2 regions of the Variovorax sp. NFACC27 genome follow, and region 2 is predicted to be linked to the other one. Evidence: riboswitches for the same ligand, from Rfam matches in the RefSeq annotation. Region 2 holds a riboswitch; the other holds the start of a gene.
The links. Region 2 has a riboswitch for glycine ahead of gcvT (glycine cleavage system aminomethyltransferase GcvT). Riboswitches for the same ligand answer to the same signal wherever they lie in the genome.
Positions count from the first base shown of each region.

Region 1 (6,286 bases), 4.1 Mb from region 2:
TTGCGTTGCGTCGTCTTGGTCATGTTCTTCTTCTCGTGAAGTTCAAAGGATCTCGCGCAGCATGCGCGAGACGCCTTCCTGCCAGGGCGGCAGGCGCAGGCCGAAAGTGGTCTGCAGCTTGGAGGTATCGAGGCGTGAATTGTGCGGGCGCTTCGCAGGCGTCGGGAAAGCGCTGGTCGGCACGGCTTCGACGGCATCCGGTCCGGCCTTGAGTTCGACGCCAGCCTGCTGAGCCATTTCGAGCACGAAGCGCGCGTAGCCGTGCCACGTCGTTTCGCCGCCGGCAATCGCGTGATACAGGCCCGCCTTCGACGAGTCCTGCAAGGTCGCCCGGATGGCGTGCGCCGTCACGTCTGCCAGCAGTTCCGCACCGGTAGGCGCACCGAACTGGTCATCGATGACAGTCAGCTTGTCGCGCTCCTTCGCCAGCCGCAGCATGGTCTTGGCGAAGTTGCCGCCGCGCGCTGCATACACCCAGCTTGTGCGAAAGATCAGGTGCTTCGCGCAGTTCCGCGCAACCAACTGCTCGCCCTCGAGCTTGGTCTGGCCGTACACGCTGAGCGGACCGGTCGCATCGTCTTCCTTCCAGGGCTTCGTGCCACTGCCGTCGAAAACATAGTCGGTCGAGTAGTGCACCATCAGCGCGCCGATCTTCTGCGCCGCTTCGGCCACGACTCCAGGTGACGTAGCGTTGAGCTTGCGCGCGAACTCGGGTTCGCTCTCGGCCTTGTCGACCGCGGTGTGCGCCGCGGCATTGACGATCACGTCGGGGCGGACCTTCAGCACCGTATCGGCCAGCTCCTCCGGCCGACTGAAGTCGGCGTGAAAATCGGTGCTGTCGAAATCGAGCGCAACCAGCTCACCGAGCGGCGCCAGGCTGCGCTGCAACTCCCAACCGACCTGCCCACCCTTGCCCAGCAGCAGCAGCTTCATGCCGCAGCCTTCGCGTTGCTGTCGTACTGCTTCTCGACCCACTCGCGGTAGGCGCCGCTCTGCACGTTGCGCACCCACTCGCTGTTCGCGAGGTACCACTCCACGGTCTTGCGGATGCCGGTATCGAAGGTCTCTGCGGGCTTCCAGCCAAGCTCGGCTTCGAGCTTGCGTGCGTCGATGGCGTAGCGGCGGTCATGGCCGGGACGGTCCGTGACGTAAGTGATCTGTTCCTTGTACGGCTTGCCGTCGTTGCGGGGGCGCAATTCGTCGAGCAGCGCGCAAACTGTGTTGACGATCTCGATGTTGGGCTTCTCGTTCCAGCCGCCCACGTTGTAGGTCTCGCCCAGCTTGCCGGCTTCAAGCACGCGGCGGATGGCGCTGCAGTGGTCCTTCACGTAGAGCCAGTCGCGCACCTGCATGCCGTCGCCGTACACGGGCAGGTTCTTGCCAGCCAGCGCGTTGACGATCATCAGCGGGATCAGCTTCTCAGGGAAGTGGAACGGACCGTAGTTGTTCGAGCAGTTCGTGGTCAGCACCGGCAGGCCGTAGGTGTGGTGCCAGGCGCGCACGAGGTGGTCGCTGGCTGCCTTGCTGGCCGAATACGGGCTGTTCGGCTCGTACTTGTTCTCCTCGGTGAAGGCCGGGTCGGTCTTGGAGAGCGAGCCGTAGACCTCGTCGGTCGACACGTGCAGGAAGCGGAAGGCCGACTTCTGATCGGCCGGCAACGCGCTCCAAAACCCGCGCACCGACTCGAGCAGGCGGAAGGTGCCGAGCACGTTGGTCTGCACGAAGTCTTCGGGGCCGTGGATCGAGCGGTCGACGTGCGACTCGGCGGCGAAGTTCATCACGGCGCGCGGCTTGTGCTCGGCCAGCAGGCGGTCGACGAGGGCGCTGTCGCCGATGTCGCCCTGAACGAAGATGTGCTTCGGGTTGCCCTTGAGCGACGCGAGCGTCTCGAGGTTGCCCGCGTAAGTCAGTTTGTCGAGGTTCACGACCGGCTCGTCGCTGTTCGCGATCCAGTCGAGAACGAAATTGGCGCCGATGAAGCCAGCGCCGCCTGTAACCAGGATCATGGGGTCCCCTGAATGTTGGAAGTCATTGCCGTGTCGCAATGGACGTTAACGCGCGATTATCCCATTGGGCCAATGGACGAAAACACAAGACGTTACCGATCTCTTTTCGCTGTGTTTACAATTGCGCTTTGCAGGAGAGCGGGCCACTCTGATGGCCCTACCGAAGGCGCAAACTCCCATAAACGCTCAGGTCGGCCCGACGAAGTCTTGGAGATTTCGGCAAGGGGTCAGTACTGCATCAATTGAAACGCCGTCTGGAGAGCCGCCACTTCACGTGGCGCACCGAAGGAGCAAATCCGTTGCGAAGGTGCAACAGATGAATCTCTCAGGTACCGAGGACAGGGGGAGCGGCAACTTGGACTGCGGTCGTCCAGTTGCTTTCGCTATTTATTCGATAGCAAACAACACCCGCCGTTCAAGCGCTGCAACCTCAAAAGGTACTTGAAATGCGCGTGATCGTTCTCGGCGCCGGCCTGCTCGGCGTGACCTCGGCTTACTACCTCCAGCAACTCGGCCACGAAGTGACCGTGATCGACCGGCAGGCCACCCCGGCTGCCGAAACCAGCTTCGCCAACGGCGGACAGATCTCCGTCAGCCACGCCGAACCCTGGGCCAACCCCAGCGCCCCCCTGAAGGTGCTGCAATGGCTGGGCAAGGAAGACGCCCCGCTGCTCTTCCGCATGCGCGCCGACATGCGCCAGTGGCTCTGGGGCCTGCAGTTCCTGCGCGAATGCACGCCGGCGCGCACCCGTCACAACATCGAGCAGATCGTGCGTCTCGGCACATACAGCCGCTCGATGTTGCAACAGTTGCGCCGCGACACCGGCCTCAGCTACGACCAGCGCACGCAAGGCATCCTGCACTTCTACACGACGCAGAAGGAGTTCGACGGCGCCCTCGAGCCCGCCGAACAGATGCGCGCCCTGGGCTGCGAGCGCCTGGTCATCTCGGCCGACGAGGCCGTGAAGCTCGAGCCCGCCCTCGCCCACATCCGACCGAAGCTGGCCGGCGCCACCTACACGGCCGAGGACGAATCGGGCGACGCCAACCGCTTCGCCCGCGAGCTCGTGGGCCTGGCCGCCGCCGCGGGCGTGAAGTTCCTGATGAGCCACACCGTGACCGCGCTGCGCGAGGCCGGCGGCAGCATCGACCACGTCGAGGCCACCGACAGCGAAGGCCGCTTCCAGCGCATCCGCGGCGACGCCTTCGTGCTGGCGATGGGCTCGCTGAGCCCGCTGTACGCCGCGCCGCTGGGCATCCGGCTGCCGATCTACCCGGCCAAGGGCTACTCGGTGACGCTGCCCGTCAAGGACGCCTCGAAGGCACACCAGGTCTCGCTGACCGACGACGAATTCAAGCTCGTGTTCTCGCGCTACACCTCGGCATCGGGCGACCGCCTGCGCATTGCCGGCACGGCCGAACTCAACGGCTACGACCGCGACCTGAACCGCGTGCGCTGCGAAGCCATCGTGCGCCGCGTCGAAGAACTGTTCCCGGGCGCAGGCGACACCACGCAAGCCCAGTTCTGGACCGGCCTGCGTCCCGCCACGCCGAGCAACGTCCCGCTGATCGGCAAGACGAAGCTGCCGAACCTGTTCCTCAATACCGGCCACGGCACCCTGGGCTGGACGCACGCCTGCGGCTCGGGCAAGTCGATCGCGCGGATCGTGAGCGGACTGGAGCCGGAGGTCGATTTCGCGTTCACGGGGATGCCTGCGCCCAAGCCGCGCATCCCGCAACCCGCACTGGGCTGACGAACCGGCAAGCCCTGGATCACGCCTTGAACGTGATCCAGGGCCTGAGCCGCACCGCGCAGTGGATCAGGCCTGCGCGCTCCTGCGCGTCGATCACTTCGCCGATGGGCTTGTAGGCCTGCGGCGCCTCCTCGATCCGGCGCTCCTCCCGCAAGGTCACGCACTGCCAGCTTGCCTGCTCGTCGACGGGCGCCGGCCGCATCGCGCGCACCTGCTGCCGACGCATCCGCCGGCCAGCGCCATGGCTGCACGACCAGAGCCAGTCTTCGTGCCCCAGTCCGGCCGCCAGGTACGAGTAGTCACCCATGGAGCCGGGAATCAGCGCCAGATCGCCCGCGTCCGCCGGCGTCGCACCCTTGCGGTGGATATTCATGCCGTGTTCCCGCAGCACGACGTTGTGCGGCACGTCCACGACGAGCCTCGACGAAGTGGCACCCAGCAATTCCGCGAAATCCTTGCGTACCAGTTCGGCCAGGACGACCCGGTTTGCCCATGCGTAACGCGCCGCCACCCCCATGGCCTCCAGATATTCGTCGGCCAGCGGTCCCGCCAGGCCGTACAAGCCGCTTTTCGGATGGCGCAGGCCCTTGGGCCATTCGTCGCGGGCACGGTCCATCCAGCGGCCGCCCACATGGAACCCGATGTCGCGCGAGCCGCTGTGGATCATCACGACCACGTCCCCTGCCTTCAGGCCGGCGCGATAGGCCTCGTGACGGTCCATCACATGGTCGACAACTTGCAGTTCCACGAAGTGATTGCCGCTGCCCGGCGTGCCGAGGCAGGGGTCACGAAACACCTCATGGCGGACGCCGGTGTAGGCCTCGGGCGCATGCCGCGCGCTGCCGCCGAACGTCGCCAGGCCGATGCAGGCATCGAGTTCGGCCTGCATCCGGTCGCGGTCGCACGCCGACCATAGCCCGCCGTCCTGAACCGCTTCGAGGAATGCCGACGGCCCCACATCGAACAGCGCCCTGAATGCCGCCGTGTGCACCGGCACGTCGCGCCCGTTGTCGAGCAGGCTGCGCGTGAGCCGCTCGACCAGCCGCGTCTTGTGCGGCGCCACCTGGTCGAGCGTGAGCCCGGTGGTCAGCAGTCGCATGCCACAGTTGATGTCGGTACCCACCGCTGCGGGAATGACGAAGTCGGCATCGGTCGCGACAACGCTGCCGACAGGCGCGACAGAGCCCGGATGGAAGTCGGGCGTCGCACAGGCCTTGCACACGCCCCGCTCGCCGTCGGGCGAGCGCACGCTGGCAAAAGCCAGCAACTGATTCACCGCCTTTTCTTCCAGCGGAAGACTGGGTGGCAGGAGCACCGTGGCCTGCGAGGCCTCGTGGTGCAGGTGATAAACGCCGTCGCGGTAGTCGACGGCAATGCCAGCACGCGAAAAGGCGCGCTGAAGTCTCGAGAAACGAAGGTCGCTCATGGCTGCTGTTCCATTGGGGAAACCGTGTCGGCTTCCTGCCTCGTCGCACTTTGCGTGGAGAGGCGAAAGAGATCGCCCGCGCATCACTGACGATGCGCGGCTGGCTCTTTCTTGCAGCAGCAGAGATTCAAGAAAGCGGGCGGATTCTAGCGATGCATGTTTCCGCCGGAAACCCGCCCGTCGCTTTTTCGCGTCGGGTCTGGAATCAGTCGTTGGCGGTGAAAACCGTCAACACCCCGGTATACCCATACAGATGGTGCCGCGCGATCTCACCAGCGGCGAAGAAGCCGACCAACGGAACATCGCCCAGCGCATGCCGCACGATCTGCAGCTCCGCCCCCGGCGCGCCGAAGTGCGGCCCGCCGCGGCCGGAGCAGCTGACATACACCGCGCCTGCGATGCGCCGCGCGGGATGCGGCGCTGCCTCGGCCTCGCCCGCCGCCACGGCGCGGGCGGTGGCCAGCGTCTGTTCCTCGGGCTCCAGTTCCTCGCGAATTTCCGCACAGATGCGCATCAGGTCGGCGCGCGCCGCCTGGGCGTTGCGGCGGCAGAAGGTCAGCCGCATGCCGGCTTCGGCCGTGTCGGCAATGGCGATGCCGCGCCGCGTGGGGTCGAGCCCGATGATGTGGCGTACCAGCACGTCGGCGCCCAAATCGCCGGTGCGGCGGATGCCATCGGCGCCCGCGTCGGCCAGGCCGACCAGGGTGTTGCGCACCGCATCGATGGCCTCCTGGGGCCGTTCGAGCGACACCTGCAGATCGGCCAGCAGCACGTCGAGCGCCGGCTCGCCGTCGAGCTTCAGCAGCAGGTTGCCGTCGGCCTCGGTGATCTCGCGTTCGCGCACCGCGCCCGAGCGCAGCGGCTGGCAGCCCTGGGTGACGCGCGACACCAGCCGCACGCCCTCGCCGAACACCACGCCCGACAGGCCGCCCGAGAACACTCCGCCCGCCGCGCCATGTCCGCGGATGTTGCCGTTGCCGCCGATGGCGAACTGCAGCGCGCCGCCGCGCCCGGAAGACAGGCCGCCGAAAAGGTAGCCCGTGTCGGTCCGCCCGGCCATCTCGCCGATGAGTTCGGCCAGGTCGGGCGTGGCGGGGTCG
Region 1 is NZ_CP157613.1:1,198,481-1,204,766, reverse strand. It holds gene rfbA (glucose-1-phosphate thymidylyltransferase RfbA) at 1-23, opposite strand, end outside; gene rfbD (dTDP-4-dehydrorhamnose reductase) at 43-933, opposite strand; gene rfbB (dTDP-glucose 4,6-dehydratase) at 930-2,006, opposite strand; glycine riboswitch at 2,128-2,216, shown strand; glycine riboswitch at 2,251-2,358, shown strand; gene ABL840_RS05635 (D-amino acid dehydrogenase) at 2,453-3,760, shown strand; gene ABL840_RS05630 (RtcB family protein) at 3,780-5,186, opposite strand; gene ABL840_RS05625 (FIST signal transduction protein) at 5,392-6,286, opposite strand, start outside.
Region 1: it holds a riboswitch for glycine, as region 2 does, so the genes downstream of both, ABL840_RS05635 (D-amino acid dehydrogenase) here and gcvT (glycine cleavage system aminomethyltransferase GcvT) in region 2, are expected to answer to the same signal.

Region 2 (6,286 bases):
TTCGCGATGATCGTGATCTTCAACCTCACGCTGGGCATGATCACGCCGCCGGTGGGCGGGCTGCTGTTCGTGACCTGCAACGTGTCGAAGGTGCCGATGACCGCGCTCGTGAAGGAGCTGGTGCCGTTCCTGTGGGCGCACGGCGCGGTGCTGCTGATCCTGACCTTCGTGCCGGCGCTGAGCACCTGGCTGCCGCACACGCTCGGGTTCAAGTAGCGAAGCCGTTCAGCCGGACCGGTGCAGGTACTGGCTCGGCGGCACGCCGAGCGTGCGTCGGAACATGGCGGTGAAGGCGCTCGGGCTCTCGTAGCCGTGCGCCAGCGCCACCTCGAGGATCGACGCGCCCGCTGCCAGCCGGGGCAGGCTCAGCAGCAGCCGCGCCTGCCGGCACCAGGCTCCGAAGTTCATGCCCGTCTCGCGATGGAACAGGCGCGCGAGCGTGCGGCTGTTCATGTGCAGGCGCAGGGCCCAGTCGTCGAGGGTGGCGGGCAGCGAGGGGTCGCGCACCAGTTCCTCGCACAACGCGGCCAGCCTTGCATGGCGCGGCATCGGCACGTGCAGCGAGAGCGCGGGCGCGGCCTCCATCTCGTCGAGCAGCAGCTCCATCACGCGCTCGTCTCGGCCGCCCGGCGCGTAGTCCAGCGGCAGCGACACGGCCGCGACGATCAGCGCGCGCAGCAGTTCGCTCACCTGGATCACGCGGCATTCGCCGCCCAGGTCGGCGCGCATGCCCGGCTCGACGAAGACGGTGCGCATGCGCACCTCGCCCGCCATGCGGATCTGATGCTCCATGCCGCCGGGCACCCACACGCCGCGCCCGGTCGGCACCACCCAACTGCCGGCCGCGGCGCTCACCAGCATCACGCCCGAGATCGCGTGGATGAGCTGCCCGCGCCGGTGCGTGTGCGGCGGGATGAAGGCGTCGCCGGCCGGGTCGGTCGCCAGCGCCGCGACGGCGCGCGGGGTCGACTCCCCTTGTTCGGGACGCAGGTTGATCGCTGCCTGGGCCGGTTTGTCCATTTCTCGACGACGCTTGAGGATTCGTAGCAAGAACATCTTCTCACGGCTTTCTACGATGCTTTTTTCCTCCCTCCCTGCAAACGAAAGAAGCATTCGTCATGAACAAGCGCCGACTCGGGCTGCTCACCGGCACCCATGCCGTCAACGATCTCTACCAGGGCCTCGTGCCCGCGCTGCTGCCCTTCATGGTGCTGGAGCGCGGCTACAGCTACACGGCCGTCAGCGGCCTGATGCTGGCGGCCACCGGCCTGTCGAGCGTGGTGCAGCCGCTGTTCGGCCTGTACGCCGACCGCCACCCTCGCAGCTGGCTGGTGCCCACGGGCTTCCTGGTGGCCGCGCTGGGCGTGGTGCTGGCGGGCATCAGTCAGAGCTACCTGCTGACCTGGATCGCCATGGTGCTGTGCGGGCTGGGCATCGCGGCCTACCACCCGCCGGCCACGGTGGCTGCGCGCGCGGCCGGCGGCGGCTCGCAGAAGGCGATGAGCGTGTTCTCGGTGGGCGGCACCATCGGCGCCTCGTTCGCGCCGGTGCTGGCGGCCACGGTGGTGGGCGGCGGAAGCCTGTCGCACAGCTACCTGCTGGGCCTGCCGGCGCTGGCGATGGGCGTGGTGTGGTTCGCCGCGAACGCGCGTCGCGGCGCTGCCTCGGGCAGCAGCGCCGCGGCAGCCCCGAAGGCCGGCGACCATCTGATGAAGCCGCACAACGACTGGCGCGCCTTCGGGCTGCTGGTGGCGACCATCGTGGGCTGGTCGATTCCGTACGTCACGGTGCTTTCGATGCTGTCGCTGCGCATCACGCGCGACCTGCACGGCTCGGCCTTCCAGGGCGCGGCGGCGCTCACCGCATTCACGGCGGCAGGCGCGGTGGGCACGCTGCTCGGAGGCTGGCTCGGCGACCGCATCGGGCGCATGGGCACGATCCGCGCCGGCTACCTGCTCGCGCTTCCGTCCCTCGCGGGCATCGTGCTCGCGCCGACCGCCGGCTGGGCACTGGCCTGCACCGGGCTTTTCGGCCTTTGCATGTTCCTGCCCTTCGCCGCGCAGGTGACATTGGCGCAGGACTACCTGCCGCGCAACCCGGCCACGGCCAGCGGCATCGCGCTGGGGCTGGCGCTGTCGGTGGGCGGGTTGGTGTCGCCGCTCTTCGGCATGCTCTCGGACGCGCGCGGGCTCGGCGTGACGCTGACGACCGTGCTGTGCGTGCTGTGCGCCGCGGCGGTGATGGCGCTGCGCCTGCGCAACCGGACGCTGCAGGCCGTGCCGGCAGAAGCCGAAGGGGCTGCCGCCTGAATACTGGTCCCGGGGGCCGGTCTGCCCCACGCATGTTCGCTGCCAGAATCGGGCGACAACCGACAAGGAGGGGACTGCGCCATGAATCGATTCCTGAGCTGCCTGACAAGCGGCGTGACAGGCAGCGTGATGGGCAGCGTGATGGGCGGCGCATTGCTGGCACCGGCCGCCTTCGGCGCCCCGCCCGCGGCGCCCGCCACGCAGGCCGCCCCTGCATCGGCGGCGGCAGCGCCGGTGGATCCCGCCGCCGGCATCCGCGAAGTCGAAGCCGCCGTGCGCGCCTGGGCCGCGGCCTGGTCCGCACGGGACGTGGCGCGCTACCTTGCCGCCTATGCGCCCGACTTCGCCCCGCCGCGCGGCCAGGACCGCAAGGCCTGGGAGGCCGACCGCCGCGCGCGCATCGAGGACAAGGCCGTCATCAACGTGGGCATCGAGAGCCTCGTCATCAGCGTCCAGGGTCAATCGGCCACCGCCACCTTCGAGCAGACCTACAGCGCCGACAAGTTCCGCGAGAAAGGCCGCAAGACGCTGGAGCTGCAGCGCATGGGCAACCGGTGGCTCATACGCAAGGAAAGCGCCGGCTGAAGACCGCCGCGGAATTGCCCCTGTAAGCCAAACGGTTCATGGAGATGTCACTACTTGCAACGATGCTGCAGCCCTCGATTCCCGAAAGCTGTGGCTGCCATGTTTCCCACCAAGACCGACAAGGCGCGCGACGAACTCCAGGGCGGACAGCGCACGCTCAGCCAGCGCGAACGCGCCCTGCTGCTGATGGCCGACGGCCGGCGCTCCCTTACCGACTTCAGCCCGCTCTTCGCCAACCGGGATGAGGCCGAGCAGGCGATCCAGGCGCTGATCGACAAGGGCTACCTGCAGAGCCCGAAGGCAGCGGCAGCCCCGGCGGAGCCTCCCGCGCAGCCCGCGCCCTCGCCCATCCCCGCCGCCCAGCCGATCCAGGTGGCCACCTCGGCCGACACCTTCGACGGCAAGCGTTCGCTGGCCACCACCCGCATGTTCCTCTTCGACATCTGCGAGCGCATGTTCGTGCGGCGCGACCCCAAGTTCGCGCTGCAGATGCGCGACGCGCTGCGCGAGGCGCGCGACCGCAACGCCATGCTGACCATCGCCGCGCTGATGCTCACCGAGATCGAGAAGAGCGCGGGCGTGGAGCGTGCCGAATCGCTGCGCGAGCGCATCGACCGGCTGCTGCCGCCGGCCGAAGTCGTGCATTGACGACAAAAGGGATACGCGAGATGCCCGGCCGGGGCTGTGACACCATCGCCGGGTGAACTCGCCGCCTCCCGCAATCCCCCTGTCCGGGCGCCTTCGCAGCTGGGCGAAGCGCCTGAAGCGCGACGGCGTCACGCTCTGGTTCGCCGGCAGGCACCCGTCCACCCCATGGCATGCCAAGGCACTGGGCGCCTTCGTGGTCGCCTACGCGCTCAGCCCGATCGACCTCATTCCCGACTTCATTCCGGTGCTGGGCTACGTCGACGACGTTTTGCTGCTGCCGGGGCTGATCTGGCTCGCCATCCGGCTGATTCCCCCCGCGGTGCTCGCGGATTGCCGCGCCAGGGCGGACGAATGGCTGCGCGAGCGCGGCGCCAGGCCAGTCAGCCGCTGGGGCGCGGCCTTCGTCGTGGCCGTGTGGGCCGCGGCCTGCTTCGGGGCGTGGCGTCTTTGGTCGGGATAGCGCGAAGGGCCCGCGCGATCCACTACACTTCCCGGGGTCAGGAGAGAGCCCCGCGTGCCGGGGCCGCCGAAGGCGCAGGGACTTCCCGAACGCTCAGGCAAAAGGACTGACGAGGCGCCGGTGAAAGCCGGCGTTTCCTTGCTGGAGAGAGGCCGTTGCCCACGGGCGGCGGTCCACCGAAGGAGCAAACCCCGATCGTGGGGCGAATCTCTCAGGTAAAGCGGACAGCAGGGGTGGCCCATGGCTTGCGTCATGGATTTCGACTGCCCCTTTGGAGTGCCCCGTGGCTGCTTCTTCCTCCGCTACCCCCGACGCCCAGCTTCTCAAGACGCCGCTGTACGACCTCCACCTGGAACTGGGCGCCCGCATGGTGCCCTTCGCCGGCTATTCGATGCCGGTCCAGTACCCCGCCGGCCTGATGGCCGAACACAAGCACACGCGCGACGCGGCCGGCCTGTTCGACATTTCCCACATGGGCCAGCTGCGCCTGGTCGGGCCCGACGCCGCGGCCGCCTTCGAGACCCTGATGCCCGTCGACGTGATCGACCTGCCCGCCGGCAAGCAGCGCTACGGCCTGCTGCTGGACGACGAGGGCGGCATCCTCGACGACCTGATGTTCTTCAACGAGGGCAACGGCTCGATCTTCGTGATCGTCAACGGGGCCTGCAAGGTGGCCGACATCGCCCACATCCAGCAGAAGATCGGCTCGCGCTGCGAGGTGCGCCCCCTGCCCGACCACGCGCTGCTCGCCCTGCAGGGCCCGCAGGCCGCGGCCACGCTGGCGCGGCTGTCGCCCGGCGTCGAGCGCTTCGTGTTCATGACGGGCGGCGCGGTGCAGATCGGCGGCATTCCGGCCTTCGTCACCCGCAGCGGCTACACCGGCGAGGACGGCTTCGAGATCTCGGTAGCTGCATCCGACGCCGAGCGCCTCGCCCGCCTGCTGCTGGCACAGCCCGAGGTCAAGCCCGTCGGCCTGGGCGCGCGCAACTCGCTGCGGCTCGAAGCCGGCCTGTGCCTCTACGGCAACGACATCGACACCACCACCACGCCGGTCGAGGCCTCGCTCAACTGGGCGATGCAGAAGGTGCGCCGCGCGGGCGGGGCACGCGAAGGCGGCTTCCCGGGCGCCGCGAAGATCCTCGCCCAGCTCGCCGCGGCTACCGCGGGTGCGGCCGGCCACACCGACCACGACACGCTGAAGCGCAAGCGCGTGGGCCTCGTCGCCCTCGAGCGCATTCCGGTGCGCGACGGCACGGTGCTCCAGTCTTTCGAGGGCCAGGACATCGGCCTCGTCACCAGCGGCCTGCTCGGCCCCACGGCCGACCGCTGCATCGCCATGGGCTACGTGGCTACAGCCTTCGCCGAGCCGGGCACGCGCGTGCAGGCCATCGTGCGCGGCAAGCCGGTGCCGATGGAGGTCTCGACCATGCCTTTCGTGCCCACCCGTTACTACCGGGGCTGAGCGCCGCCCAGTCAGATCGACCGGCTAGGCTCTGCACCCCGATCCACTTTTTTCCACGAGGAGTTTTTCCACCATGAGCATCAAGTACACCAAGGACCACGAATGGGTGTCGGCCGAGGGCGACGCAGCCACCGTCGGCATCACCGTGCATGCGCAGGACGCGCTGGGCGACGTGGTCTTCGTCGACCTGCCTGAAGTCGGCAAGACCTTCGCCCAGGGCGAAGTCGCCGGCGTCGTCGAATCGGTCAAGGCCGCGGCCGACGTGTTCATGCCCGTGTCGGGCGAGATCACCGAGGTGAACGAAGCCCTGCGCGCCGACCCGTCGCTGGCCAACAGCGACCCGCTGGCCGCCGGCTGGTTCTTCAAGGTCAAGCTGAGCGACCCCGCGCAGCTCGACGCCCTGCTGGACGCGGCCTCCTACGACAAGTTCGCAGCCGAGTCCTGATCCGCTGAATTTTTCAGCAGCACCTTTGTTCTTTCCCTCCGAGCCTTCAACGCCATGCCGACGCCCGCCCTTCCTTCTTTGCAAGAACTAGAGAACGCCGAAGAATTCCTCGCCCGCCACATCGGCATCGACGCGGCGGACGAGGCGCGCATGCTGCCGGCGATCGGCTCGGAGACGCGCGCGGAGCTCATCGACGGCATCGTGCCCGCGGCCATCCGCCGCGCGAAGCCGATGCGCCTGCCCGCGCCGGTGACCGAAGCCGACGCGCTGGCCGAGCTGAAGGCGATGGCGTCGAAGAACAAGGTGTTCCGCAACTTCATCGGCCAGGGCTACTACGGCAACCACACGCCGGGCGTGATCCTGCGCAACATCCTCGA
Region 2 is NZ_CP157613.1:5,376,382-5,382,667, forward strand. It holds gene ABL840_RS25165 (TRAP transporter large permease) at 1-216, shown strand, start outside; gene ABL840_RS25170 (AraC family transcriptional regulator) at 226-1,020, opposite strand; gene ABL840_RS25175 (MFS transporter) at 1,119-2,309, shown strand; gene ABL840_RS25180 (DUF4440 domain-containing protein) at 2,391-2,894, shown strand; gene ABL840_RS25185 (hypothetical protein) at 2,994-3,542, shown strand; gene ABL840_RS25190 (YkvA family protein) at 3,616-4,002, shown strand; glycine riboswitch at 4,031-4,121, shown strand; glycine riboswitch at 4,134-4,240, shown strand; gene gcvT (glycine cleavage system aminomethyltransferase GcvT) at 4,286-5,464, shown strand; gene gcvH (glycine cleavage system protein GcvH) at 5,538-5,909, shown strand; gene gcvP (aminomethyl-transferring glycine dehydrogenase) at 5,964-6,286, shown strand, end outside.